One region of the Brevibacillus nigriterrae genome, then DNA from elsewhere that is predicted to be linked to it. Evidence: predicted binding sites of a transcription regulator. Region 1 holds the regulator's gene; each other region holds the start of a gene.
The links. Region 1 encodes Rex, which represses fermentation and respiration genes when NADH is low (regulators of the CRP and FNR family bind a similar motif). Its sites were predicted from a motif close to TTGTGAAATATTTCACAA; they were not measured.
Positions count from the first base shown of each region.

Region 2: the regulator Rex is predicted to act here: its motif matches at 2,595-2,612, upstream of ACPW7N_RS01600 (hemerythrin domain-containing protein).
Region 3: the regulator Rex is predicted to act here: its motif matches at 1,714-1,731, upstream of ACPW7N_RS06560 (anaerobic C4-dicarboxylate transporter family protein).

Region 1 covers NZ_JBNCMT010000003.1:207,821-212,037, reverse strand. Annotated here, with positions in the region: gene ACPW7N_RS03935 (hypothetical protein) at 1-264, opposite strand, end outside; gene ACPW7N_RS03930 (amidohydrolase) at 683-1,981, opposite strand; gene ACPW7N_RS03925 (redox-sensing transcriptional repressor Rex) at 1,999-2,622, opposite strand; gene ACPW7N_RS03920 (ComEC/Rec2 family competence protein) at 2,637-3,524, opposite strand; gene dinG (ATP-dependent DNA helicase DinG) at 3,560-4,217, opposite strand, start outside.
Region 2 covers NZ_JBNCMT010000001.1:303,976-308,192, forward strand. Annotated here, with positions in the region: gene ACPW7N_RS01585 (hypothetical protein) at 1-61, opposite strand, end outside; gene ACPW7N_RS01590 (YwiC-like family protein) at 151-903, opposite strand; gene ACPW7N_RS01595 (TIGR04053 family radical SAM/SPASM domain-containing protein) at 891-1,979, opposite strand; gene ACPW7N_RS01600 (hemerythrin domain-containing protein) at 1,998-2,540, opposite strand; gene ACPW7N_RS01605 (radical SAM protein) at 2,671-3,852, shown strand; gene ACPW7N_RS01610 (metal-sulfur cluster assembly factor) at 3,916-4,217, opposite strand, start outside.
Region 3 covers NZ_JBNCMT010000006.1:133,688-137,904, forward strand. Annotated here, with positions in the region: gene aspA (aspartate ammonia-lyase) at 1-347, opposite strand, end outside; gene ACPW7N_RS06560 (anaerobic C4-dicarboxylate transporter family protein) at 363-1,676, opposite strand; gene ACPW7N_RS06565 (LysR family transcriptional regulator) at 1,933-2,838, shown strand; gene ACPW7N_RS06570 (DUF3907 family protein) at 2,875-3,381, opposite strand; gene ACPW7N_RS06575 (ABC transporter permease) at 3,482-4,217, opposite strand, start outside.

The sequences.
Region 1 (4,217 bases):
TTCTCCACGATATACGCCTTGATACGTCTGGTCCCTGGTCTTTACCTGGTAGGTAACAGGTGTATCACCAGCCAGTTTTTTGACGAGACTGGCAAGCTGATCATGATGCAAGGTATCCGGGTCTCCCTGATTTTTTTCTTCCATGGATGAAGATGCAGGTGTCGTTTGAGGTGGTTTGGTTATAACAGCAAGGAGCATACCGAGCAGGAAGAGACCAAGAAAAATGGGGATCAGCCACCATAGTTGGTTCCTTCTGATGTACATAACGCTCCCCCTCCCTCGTCCCAGTTCCTAAAATTTATGAAGGACTAGAAGGTTTTAGAACGATACCGAAAACTTTCTAAACATAGCGGTAGTGTTAACGGTCATACTACAGGTACACCCCAAGGAGGTGAGCGTGTGAAGCTGCCAACGACAACCTCCGTCGAACCGAGCTGGTCGTTGCTACAGGAATACCGAGTTTCCTGGGCAGGTTTATCATCACCGCTTAGAGCCTTTTCACAACATTCACCAAATGAATACCGCCACACCTCTTTAAAAAACATTTGGCGTTACAGCCAAGATTCTAGCTAACCAAAATATTCCTACCTACACCTTTCGCTTTTCCTTTTGCTCCCATCATTCACCAGGTGTGTTGACAAGGCTGTTTGTCAAAATGCCTTTGATGGGAGACTTTTTCCATTTATCGTTTTAAAGAATCAAACATGCGGTTTGCTTCATAGATTACTTTTTCTTCATCCACCGTGAGCAATTCACGATTTCTCATAATCCATTCCCCTGCAACAATCGTATCTGTTACGTCACGGCCATTTGCCGCATACACCACATGTGAAATTGGGTTATGAGCCGGATGGAAATGCGCTTGAGCACTGTCCAGCATGATGATATCAGCTTGTTTGCCAACCTCCAGTGAACCCAGCGTCTCTTTTTGGAATACCCCGTCAGCGCCCAAAATGGTTGCCATACGCAATGCATCTTCGGCTGGTACAGCGACTGGATCATTACGTACGCCTTTGTGGAGGATCGCCGCCAATTTTAATTCCTCAAACAGATTCAGGTTGTTGTTGCTCGCAGAGCTGTCTGTACCTAAAGAGACACTAACACCCTTGGACAACATCTCAGGTACACGGGCAACTCCGCTTGCCAGCTTCAGGTTACTCACGACATTGTGCGAAACCCTTACATTATATTTTGCCAGTACATCGATTTCTTCATCCGTCAAATGTACCGCATGGGCAACAAGGGTTGGACGGGAGAATACGCCAAGGTTCTCCAAGTGAGCGACTGGTCGAACACCGTAATCCTTCACATTTTGCTCTACTTCCCACGCTGTTTCTGACATATGGATGTGCATCGGCAAATCAAGCTCATGGGCACGTTCCAAAATTTGATTGATAAAGTCTGGAGTGCAAGTGTAAGGAGCATGAGGGGACATCATCACGGTAATACGCCCGTCAGCCTGATTGTGCCAATTACGAGCAAATTGGGTAGCTTCCCGCAGTTTCGCCTGTCTTTCTTCTTCTGAACAAAAGCCAATCATCCCACGGCACAAACGAGCACGCATGCCTGAGTCTTGAACCGCTTGGGCTACTTGATCCATATGATCATACATATCAACAAACGTCGTCGTTCCAGTTCGAATCATTTCAACAATGGAAAGATAGGCGCCCCACTTCACGTGATCAGCCGTGAATTGAGCTTCAAGCGGCCACATTTTATCTTCCAGCCATTGTTGCAGCGGCAAGTCATCCGCATACCCCCGCAGAAGCGACATCCCTACGTGACCATGCGTATTGATGAGACCAGGGAGAACGAATTTGTTTTTGCCGTCGATCACTTGATCATAGCCAGTCAGGTCCTCTGGAGTTACTCCCACATAAGTTATTTTATTTCCCTCAAAGGCAATCGCACCATTTTCGATAACTTCATTTGCAGCGTTTACTGTGATCACAGTTGCATTGGTGATGATGGTTTTCTTCAATGTTGACACTCCAATCATTATGTAAGGTAATAAGCCAAGCTTTGCAAGCTCGAAGTAACATCGGCATGATGTATGCGAACATCTTTTTCTGTTCGCAGGTTCACAGGGGCAAAATTGAGGATCCCTTCAATTCCGGCTTCTACGAGCTGGTCAGCCACATCCTGCGCGGCAAATGCTGGCACAGTAATTATCGCCAAGCGAATTTGCATATCAATAATCACTTGCTTCATTTCGGACATTGGTCGAATCATCAGACCTGCTATGATTTTTCCGTGTTTGGTCTCATCAGTATCAAAAATAGCTACAATTCTCATATTATCTTTCAAATAGATATTGTAATTACTGATGGCATGTCCAAGATGACCTGCTCCGACCAAAGCAACATGGATTTCCTGGTCCAGTTTTAGTATCTGTCTGATTTTTTCGATCAGGTAATCAACGTCATAACCGATTCCCTTTTTGCCAAAATCTCCGAAAGCAGCAAGATCTTTTCTGATTTGCGCAGGATTCACATCAAGTGTTTTTCCCATCTGTTGAGAAGAGACGGTTTTCACATCCATTTGATTGAGACTGATCAAATACCTTAGGTAAATTGGTAAACGACGAACAACAGCTTCAGATATTTTCGGTGCTTTTACCATGATCTTCCTCCTCTCTATTCTCTTTTTTTCTTAATAACCTTGTAATCTTTTCCATTCGATAGGATAGAAATCGTTCCATGAATTCCGGTTATATACGTTTCCGCCCATGATTCACTCAGGCGCTCGACAATTTCCTCCTGATTCGCTTTCATTTCTTTCTCAGACAATCCTGTTTCAATAACAGCTATCTGAGCATCAACCTTGGTCAAAAACACCTGTGATGACGCCTGGTTGCTTCCTTGACTCGCTACTTTCAAGATCTCTGATCGGAGAATCTTGGTGTATCGCTGCAGCAGTCGGTCTTCTGCTTTTTCGCTGATTGCACTGGTGAAAAGAAAACGCAACTGATCCTGCTTAAGTTGAAACACCAACGAATTATCCTGCGGTGATAAAAGCAGCGGTTCGCTCGGATTCAAAACTTTCAACACAATCTTTTCGTCAAAAGTCAGTTCATCACCTTCTCCAAGCAGGATAAGTTTTTTGTTTGCAGGCAAGGGTATTACCTGTTGAATGGATCTGTGGATCGCTTCTGGCATCAGGATGGTATCGATTTGAAAATGGTTGGAAAGCTCAGGGTAGCCACCCGCATGAGTAGGCAAATCGTTGGTGATCATCACGTAGTCGATTTTGGTCACTTTGCGCTCTTCCAGCAGTTCCAAAAGCGTGGAAACATCCTTTTCACTTCCTGTATCGATCAACAACTTCTTCCCGTTTGGAAAAGTAATCAATGTACTCTCCCCGTTTTGTAGAGGGAAAAACACCGTAATCATGCCAAGAAAGTCATTTTCATTCTCGCTTAATATTGGGTCATCTACTTTTACTACGTTTTTCAAATGATCGTCAATTGAACACGCAGTCAGTAGAAAGGTGAGTACGATAACCAGCAAGCAGTTGAATCTCATAAAATGATCACCCTTCAGGAACAGCATGTTTCATTTTATGATTCTTCTTCTGCAACCATTCTTTTTTGGGGGTCGAGAAAAGGCGTGATCATTTCACGCAACGAAACCCATGGCCCTGTCTTTGTCTGGAAAGGTGGCAAGGAAGCAAGGAACGAACGTCCGTATCGTGATTCTACAATCCGGGAATCAAAGACGACAATCACCCCTTGATCCATATGATGGCGAATCAGTCGTCCCACACCTTGCTTGAATCGAATGATGGCCTGTGGCAGGGAAAGCGACATAAACGGATTTTTCTTTTCTTCCTTCAGTCTTTCCGAACGCCCCTCAAGCAACGGATGATTCGGCGGTGTAAACGGGAGACGGACGATGACAAGACAGCTTAAGTCTTTGCCAGGGATGTCTACTCCCTCCCAAAAACTGCTGGTGCCAAGCAACACGGCTTTGGATTCACGCTGGAAGTTGCGGACAAGCTTGCTGCGATTACTGCTGTCAATGCCATGTCCTAACAGTGTATACCCCTCTTCTTCTGACAACAACTGCTTCATCCCTTCATAGACTTGACGAAGCATGGAGTAAGAGGTAAAGAGGATCATGGTCCGCCCTTCTGCGGCTCGGACAACATCGACACAACCTTGTGTGACGGCATCCAGATACATTCTCTCATTCTCTGAAATAGAAGGTAAATCCGAT
Region 2 (4,217 bases), on a different contig from region 1:
CTGCTGCAATCGCAACGATAATGAGTCCAATTGTCATATTTCTCTTTTGAGTAGTAGCCATAATCACATCTCCTCCTCAGTTGTTTTTGGGAAAACCAACTAGAGTAGATGCTATCAAATTTTCACACGATGGTCAAATTAGCAGGAATTTTATAGCAAAATAAAAGCTCCGGCGAGGAACCATACCGAATTGACAATCTCGGTAATTCCTACTGTCATCGGTGTTAGTTTATTGATCTTTAAAACAGAAATCATTTTAATGCAGCCTGGAATAAACAGAAGTGCAATCATTGAAGGTGCGTGCAGGATCAGCACGGCGGCAATGACGACCAGATGGAACAGTATCCCAATAATCCGGAAGCTTTGATTGGTTTTTTCACGAAAAAGTGCTTTTACATAAAAGACACTTCCCGTGAAGTAGATGATGTTCAAAAGCATTGCCAACAGGATACTTTCCTGACTCACTTCTTGCCCAAGGTAGGCAGCAATCGGCAGTAGCATGGTGAGTGCCGTAATTCCGACCAGGTCGTTTCCAAAATTGCGTTCCTTTTTCTTCACGATGAACAGAGCGGAAATACCCAGCAACGGAATCATAGCAAGCATCGGTACAAACGCTGTTGGTTTTACAAGGAAGGGGGCGAGCAAAAACAAACCCGCCACACCGGAAAATACAGATACAGAAAGAAGTGATTCACGCAATCTTTTTGGCTGACGAACGACGGTTAACATCGCATTCATCGCTAAATATCCAAAGAACATTCCGATTCCTGCCAACAGATGCCAAAAAGTTGCACCTGAAATAGCTATGCCTAATAGAAACGGCATAATCAGCATAGCCCATGCGCCATGCTCACGCGGAAAAATCCAAACCCGTTTTGAGTTCTTCGTTGTTACTGCGTGCATGCAACCTCACTCTCCTGCCAGCCTTTCGGAATGTAAACACATGATGGATCGCTTTCGAGATAATCCCCTGTGATACCATACGCACGTGCACGAGAACCACCGCATAGCTTACGGAATTCACAGGCACCACATTTTCCTTTTAATTTGCTAGGATCACGCAAGTCCTTGAAAATCTGATTCTCACGATAAATCTCCGCTAGCGGTGTCTCTCTCACATTTCCTGCTACGATTGGTAAGAATCCGCTTGGTTGCACTTCCCCAATATGCGAAATAAACACAAATCCATTACCGTCATTCACGCCTGATTCAGCTCGACCCAAGAAATCCGGTCGTTTTTCTTTGAGGTCGATTTTACCGCTAGCTTGAATCGCTTCTTTATTTTGTAGAGCAACCCTTCTAAAGGCAGGTGCTGCTGTCGTCTTGATGCCATAGCTGACTTCTCTTGTTTTCTTCAAGAGCCAGTTGAAAATGCGCTCATGTTCTTCTGCTGAAACCATATCATCCATTTGTCCACGTCCAGTAGGCACCAGGAAGAATACGCTCCAGAGAACGGCTCCCCACTCTTCAACGAGTGCAGCCATTTCTTCCAGTTTATCAGCATTGTAACGGGAAACCGTTGTATTAATTTGAATCGGGAGACCAAGCTCCTTCAAATTTGCCAGTGCTTTTACTGTCAGATCAAAAGATCCTCTGGTTCCTCTGAATTTATCGTGAATCTCGGCATTTGGACCATCGACACTGAAGGCCCAGCGTGCAAGACCAGCTTCTTTTGCTTTTGCCATCGCATCTAACGTTACACGAGGTGTTGCACTAGGGGTCATGGATACTCGCAAGCCCTTGGAAATGGCATAACGAGTAAGGTCTTGCAAATCAGGGCGCATCAGAGGATCGCCACCTGTGAATACGAGTAATGGATCACCCATTTGCGCAATTTGATCAATTAGATTCTTGCCTTCTTCATTCGACAACTGTCGTGGATCCGCTAATGGTTGAGCTTCGGCACGACAATGCAAACATTTCAATGCACAGGCTCGAGTAACTTCCCAAATAACTATAAATGGATTCTGATCGTACATTTCTTTCACTCCTACACCCTATTTAGAAACCTTGGCAGTCTCGCGTCTTGCTTGCAAAGCATGCAGCACCTGAGCTTTCTGAAAGTCAGTTAAGATCTGTTCTGCCATTGGAAATAACACACAATTTTCTTTATACATATGGTCGGCCAGAAATTCATCAACCTGGTAGAGAAGTTCAATAAGCCTGTTTGTCTTCTGGTGAATCATCTTACAGGACTCAACCTCTACCACCAATTCGTCAACTAATGAACGCAAGGTCTGATGCTCTCCATTCATAAGTGAAATCGGACCATTTGCCTGACCTAAAACCTCAGCGATTTGAGGAAATAGAATTTGCTCTTCTTCTATTAAATGGTTTTCCAGTTCATGCCGCAGGAATTGAGTGAAACTGTCAATGATTTGTCGATTTTCTTCGGACCAGATTTGATCACTCAAAATAGCCACCTTGATACTCTCCAAACGATCTTCTACAACATCGTGATCTCTATAGTAAAATGCGAGTAGCTCCGAACGATTGGGGTGACCATACTTCAACCTACAACTACCCGTGGTATGCGGCATTTCCTTTCCCTCCCTTACTGATACACCCATCGTATCTTAATTTGTCAAAGAAAGTTGTGAAAAAAATCACATCTACGTGCCTATCCAGTTGCTACAATGAGTCTATGCATTAACAAGGAGGGAACTACACATGATTGGATTATCCAGTCTGCTTGAAACAACCCAAACCTTTGGGGACAAACTACGTTACTCTGAAGAAGCTCGTGGTCAAAACAGAGGTACCCATGAAGGTCACGGACCCGTTGTGGTTTGGAATATTACCAGAACTTGCAATCTCAACTGTTTGCACTGCTACTCCAGTTCTGAAGCAATACAATATGAAGGTGAATTTAGCACCGAGGAAGCGAAAAACGTAATTGATCAGCTTGCCGATGCGAAAGTTCCTGTCATTCTTTTCTCTGGTGGTGAGCCGCTCATCCGCCCAGACATCCTTGAACTTGCTGAATATGCAATTGGCAAAGGGATCCGCATTACATTCTCTACAAACGGTACACTTATTAATGAAGAAAAAGCGAAAAAATTAAAAGAACTCGGCGTAAGTTATGTGGGAATCAGCTTGGATGGTATCGGAGAAATCCACGATAAATTCCGCCGTAAAGAGGGCGCATTCGAATTGACGCTCAAAGGTATCCGCAACTGCTTGGCAATCGGACAAAAAGTAGGATTGCGTTTTACCATGAATCGTCACAATATCGAATCATTGCCTAGCATTCTGGAATTAATGGAAAAAGAGAATATTCCACGTGCATGCTTCTACCATCTTGTGTACGCTGGTCGTGGCGCAGTGGAAGATGATATTACACATGAGCAATCCCGTGAAGCACTTGACTTGATTATCGATGCAATTAAACGTTTTGCAGATAAAGGCGAGGCACGTGAAATCCTGACAGTAGACAACCATGCAGATGGCGTGTATCTCTACCTGAAAACAAAAGAAGAAAACCCTGAACTTGCAGAGCGCATCTATGAAAAATTGTTGCGCAATGGTGGTAACCGTTCTGGTGTTGCTCTTTGCAATATTGACCACCGTGGTAACATTCACGCAGATCAGTTCAGTCAAAATATTACGTTCGGAAATCTTCGTGAAAAGAGCTTCAAGGAAATTTGGGAAAGCGACCACCCGATCCTCACTGGTCTTCGCAACCGCAAAGAAATGATCAAAGGCCGCTGTGCTGAGTGCAAATACTTTGAAGTATGTAACGGAAACTTCCGCCCTCGTGCTCTTGGCTACTATGGCGACTATTGGGAATCCGATCCACAATGCTTCCTGACAGATGAAGAAATCGGTCTTACCCCTGTGAAAAACGGTTAATTGAACGAAATAAATGAAACCCCTCAATCACTGATTGAGGGGTTTGTTTTGTAGACTTTCTGATTAGAGTCTGCCAAGCTGTTTGCGAGCGGCATCTGTCATTTTGTCAGGAGACCATGCTGGCGCCCAAACGAGATCAACTGTCACCAGATTAATCCCTGCTGATTTGAGTACCGATTTCACCCCGCCTACAATGCTGTCGTGCAATGGGCAACCTGGTGTCGTTAAAGTCATCGTAACAATTACTTCTTCCCCATTCTCTGATTGCTCGATATTGTAAACCAATCCCAGATCAACGATATTAACTCCCAATTCAGGGTCGATTACACTTTTAAGCAGTTCTTTCAATTGATCATTTGTATGCA
Region 3 (4,217 bases), on a different contig from region 1:
GCACGATTGGCGAGTACTTCGTTGGTATTCATATTGATCGATGTCCCTGCCCCACCTTGGATCGGGTCAACGATAAACTGATCATGAAATTGCCCATTGATAATTTCATCCGCTGCTTCGACAATCTGTTCGCCAATACGACGAACCAGTTGACCTGTCTCCATGTTCGTCAGGGCGGCTGCCTTTTTAACCATGGCCATTGCCACAATCAGTGATTCGTGTATACGAAAACCGGTTATCGGGAAATTCTCGATAGCACGCAAGGTTTGAATTCCATAATACACATCTGCTGGAACCTCTTTTTCCCCAAGAAAATCTTTTTCTATTCGATAGGATGGTGAATTCATGTTCGTTTCCCCTCTCTATAAGAACAATTGTACCAAGCCAAATCCAATAGCTACAGAAGCCACGGTTGCAACCATACCCGGTATCATGAAGCTGTGGTTCAGGATATACTTCCCAATCCTCGTGGTACCCGTTCTGTCAAAGTTAATGGCAGCAACAATCGTTGGATAGTTTGGAACAAAGAAGTAACCATTTACTGCAGGGAACATCGCAATCAGAGCAGCCGGTCCCAAGCCTAGTGCCAATCCTAATGGCATCAGTGCTCGTACTGTTGCAGCCTGACTGTACAGAAGGATAGAAAGAACGAATAAAGCAAGAGCGAATAACCAAGGAGCACTAGTCACCATATCCTTGATAGAGCCACTTAGGAATTCCATGTTTCCTTGGAAGAACGTATCACCCATCCAGGCAATCCCGAAGATACCAATGACTGCCTGTGCTCCCGCCAGGAACACGTTCCCTTTAACCACGTCATCTACTTTTACTTTACAGAGCATGATGATTAGTGCTGCTATGGTTAGCATGACAATTTCAATGGTAGCAGGCATTCCCAATCGTTCCAGCTTGTCATCAATTGTCCAAGCAGGTCTTAATTCAGGGAAAGTACCGAATAACACAATGAGCAGAGCAGAAGCAACGAATAAGATAACAGACAGTTTGGCACCAGGTTTTATTGGCTCATGGCTAGTTGTTATCGTTTGTTCAATTGAGCTTTCTGTTAGACGTTTTTGATACTCTGGATCATCTTTTAAATCCTTGCCCATTTTACTTGCTGCAAAGGCGGCAATAAGACAACCGAGGAAAGTTGACGGAATACATACGATCAAAATATCGATCAATTGAATATCATAACCGCCTAATAACCCAACCATGGCAACAGTAGCTGCTGATATCGGACTTGCTGTAATTGCTTGTTGGGAAGCGATAACCGCAATTGACATCGGACGCTCTGGACGAACACCAGACTCTCTGGCAACCTCAGCAATAACTGGTAAAACAGAATAAGCTACGTGACCGGTACCCGCAAAAAGGGTAAATATGTATGTAACCAATGGACCCATGAATGTGATGCGAGAAGGATTTTTACGCAACATTCTTTCTGCTAATCTAACAAGATAGTCCAATCCCCCAGCAGCTTGCAAGGCTCCTGCTGCTGTAATTACGGCAACGATCATTAACATGACATCAATGGGGGCGGTCGTCGGGCGAAGGTGAAAAACAAAGGTTAAGATAGCAAGACCCACACCGCCCATTACCCCTAAACCAATACCTCCTATTCGGGCACCCAAATAGATACAAACCAGCACGACTAACAGTTCCAACCAGAACATACGCTTTACATCCCTTTCTATTAAAGCTTACGTGTTCTTGTGAATATTTTCACATACTCTTTCAAAAATTGATAATGCTTTATTGTTATAATTATATTTCGCAAAAATATAAGTAGGTTTTCATAAATCGTACACAATGTCGATCTGTAGCACCTTTCGATTGTTATATAATACGGAGAGAATGTCCGTATGAGATAGACATTTTAGGTAAAAAGTGATGACAATGTCCATATTCACTTTATAGGAGTAAATACTTATGGAACTTAGACAGCTTGAATACTTTCGAATGGTTGGTACTCTCAAAAGTTTTACCCATGCCGCAGAAAAGCTGCATATCACTCAACCATGTATTACAAACTCGATTCATAAATTAGAGGTTGAACTGGGAGTACAGCTTCTCGATCGTACAACCAAGCAAGTGTCCCTTACTGAAAAAGGTGAACTTTTTCTCAACCGAGTCAACCATATTCTGAATGAAGTCAACGAAGCTACCATGGAAGTTCAGAATTATGACAGTCAGCATGTCTCACTGGGTCTTCCCCCTATGATCGGTGCTTACTTGTTTCCTGATATTTTTCTCAAACTCCAAAAAGTTCATCCACAGACCAAAATTCAAGTCAGGGAGAAAGGCTCCATTGCGATCCAAGCCATCCTTGAACAGGGTGATCTCGATATTGCATTTATGATTCTTCCACAGAAATCGCATTTGCTTGAACAAATTCCGCTACTATCGAAGGAAGCCGTGGTCTGCCTCCACAAACATCATCCTTTGGCAAGGCGAAAATCGCTATCGTTTGAAGTGCTTGCCGAAGAGAAATTTGTTTTGTTATCAAAGGAGTACGTCCATCACCGAATTTTTATCGAAGAATGTACTAAACGAAATCTTTCTCCAGAAGTCATCTTCCAGACAGAAAAAATTGAAACACTGAAGGCCATGATTGAGAATGGTGCCGGAATTTCCATCCTTATGGACACGATCGTGAACGATTCACCGGACATTGTTAAGATACCTTTGAAAAACCCCATCCAGTTATCGATAGGACTTGCCTGGAGAAAAGATAAATCGTTATCCAACAGTTGCCTGGAAATGATTCAATTCTTCAAAGATTACTTCAGCGAATTACAAAGCGTATCAAATAAAAGAGGCTGTGGACCATCTTAGGGTCTACAGCCTTTAAAAATGAATAATGCAATTTACTTATGCTTGTGCTGATTGCATGCGTTTTTTTGTAATGTAGTCTGTTTCGTAGTACTGGAGGTCATCACGCATTGTCTCAAAAATCTTGGAAAGAGACAATGTGAGGTTTCGCAATTCAGGTGTCACCAGCTTGCGGAAGATAATCGCATCCTGCCCTGTGTAGGAATAGCGTCCATCTTCATCGTAAACTTCACCTTTTGGATAGTAGAAGTTGTTGACGCAGGTATGGTAAACCAAATACAACACTTCTTCCGCAAATTCTTCATTAAAACGAGCTCTGCGGAGGCATACACCCAATTTCTCAAATGCGTTCTCTGAATAGACCAGAAGATGACGCAAATCAGACAAGTAATTGCGATAGTATAGTTCGTACTCCTCAGGATCACCACTTTGGGCAACTAGTCCCGCTAATGTTACTTGATTGAGGAACTTCTCCAGTTCCATGCTTACTTTTTTCAAGCGGGTGTACGTATCATCACATAACTGCTTTAAGTGCGTTCCAGGCATGAGTACCTCCTCGGACTAACCATATGATAAGTTCTTTTTTCATATTGTAAAAAAACCCGACTGGAGATACAAGAGATTTCTTTTTCAGTTTTCGAATTCTTTAATCAGTTTCGATGATTGGCTCAGAAATCGTAATAGGTGAAGCTGATTCTGCACGATTACGTGATCGATAAACGACATACAGTACGTAAGATGCCGTCAGTGAAATCATTCCCATAAAGCCAAGCACCGTTACATCGTGAAGGATAAACTCGAGCCCATGCCCTTTGGATAAAATCTCGCGAACCCCGTGAAGCAAATAGGTAAGCGGTAAGGCTTCGCCAATCATTTTGATAAGTGGTGGCATGGAATAAAGCGGCCATGTATATCCCGAGAGCATGAATGACGGGAGTGCGATCAGCATGGCAATCTGTGTCGCTTGCAGTTGGTCTGTGGCAAAAAACGAGATAGCAAATCCTACCAGCAAGATGACGACATTAAACACAAACCCGAGTAAGATCAGCAAGCCTGGGTTTCCATAGTACGGAATGCCAAAGCCTTTGAGCAGAATCGCAAAAGTAAGCACCAGATTAAACATCGCAAGGATCAGGTAAGGCGTCATTTTCCCGATTAGCAGTTTACCAAAGGAATACCTGCGCATGGTCTCTCCCCACGTCCCGGCTTCTTTCTCCACTGCGACTGAGATGGCAACTGCCAGAAACAGCATCTGTTGTAGAACCGTTCCACCCAATCCAAACACCATGAACGACATATAGCTAAATGTTGGATTGTATAACACACGGTAGCGGTAGTCAATACCAGTGAAGAGCTCTTTCCCTTCCTCTCCCCATTGGCCT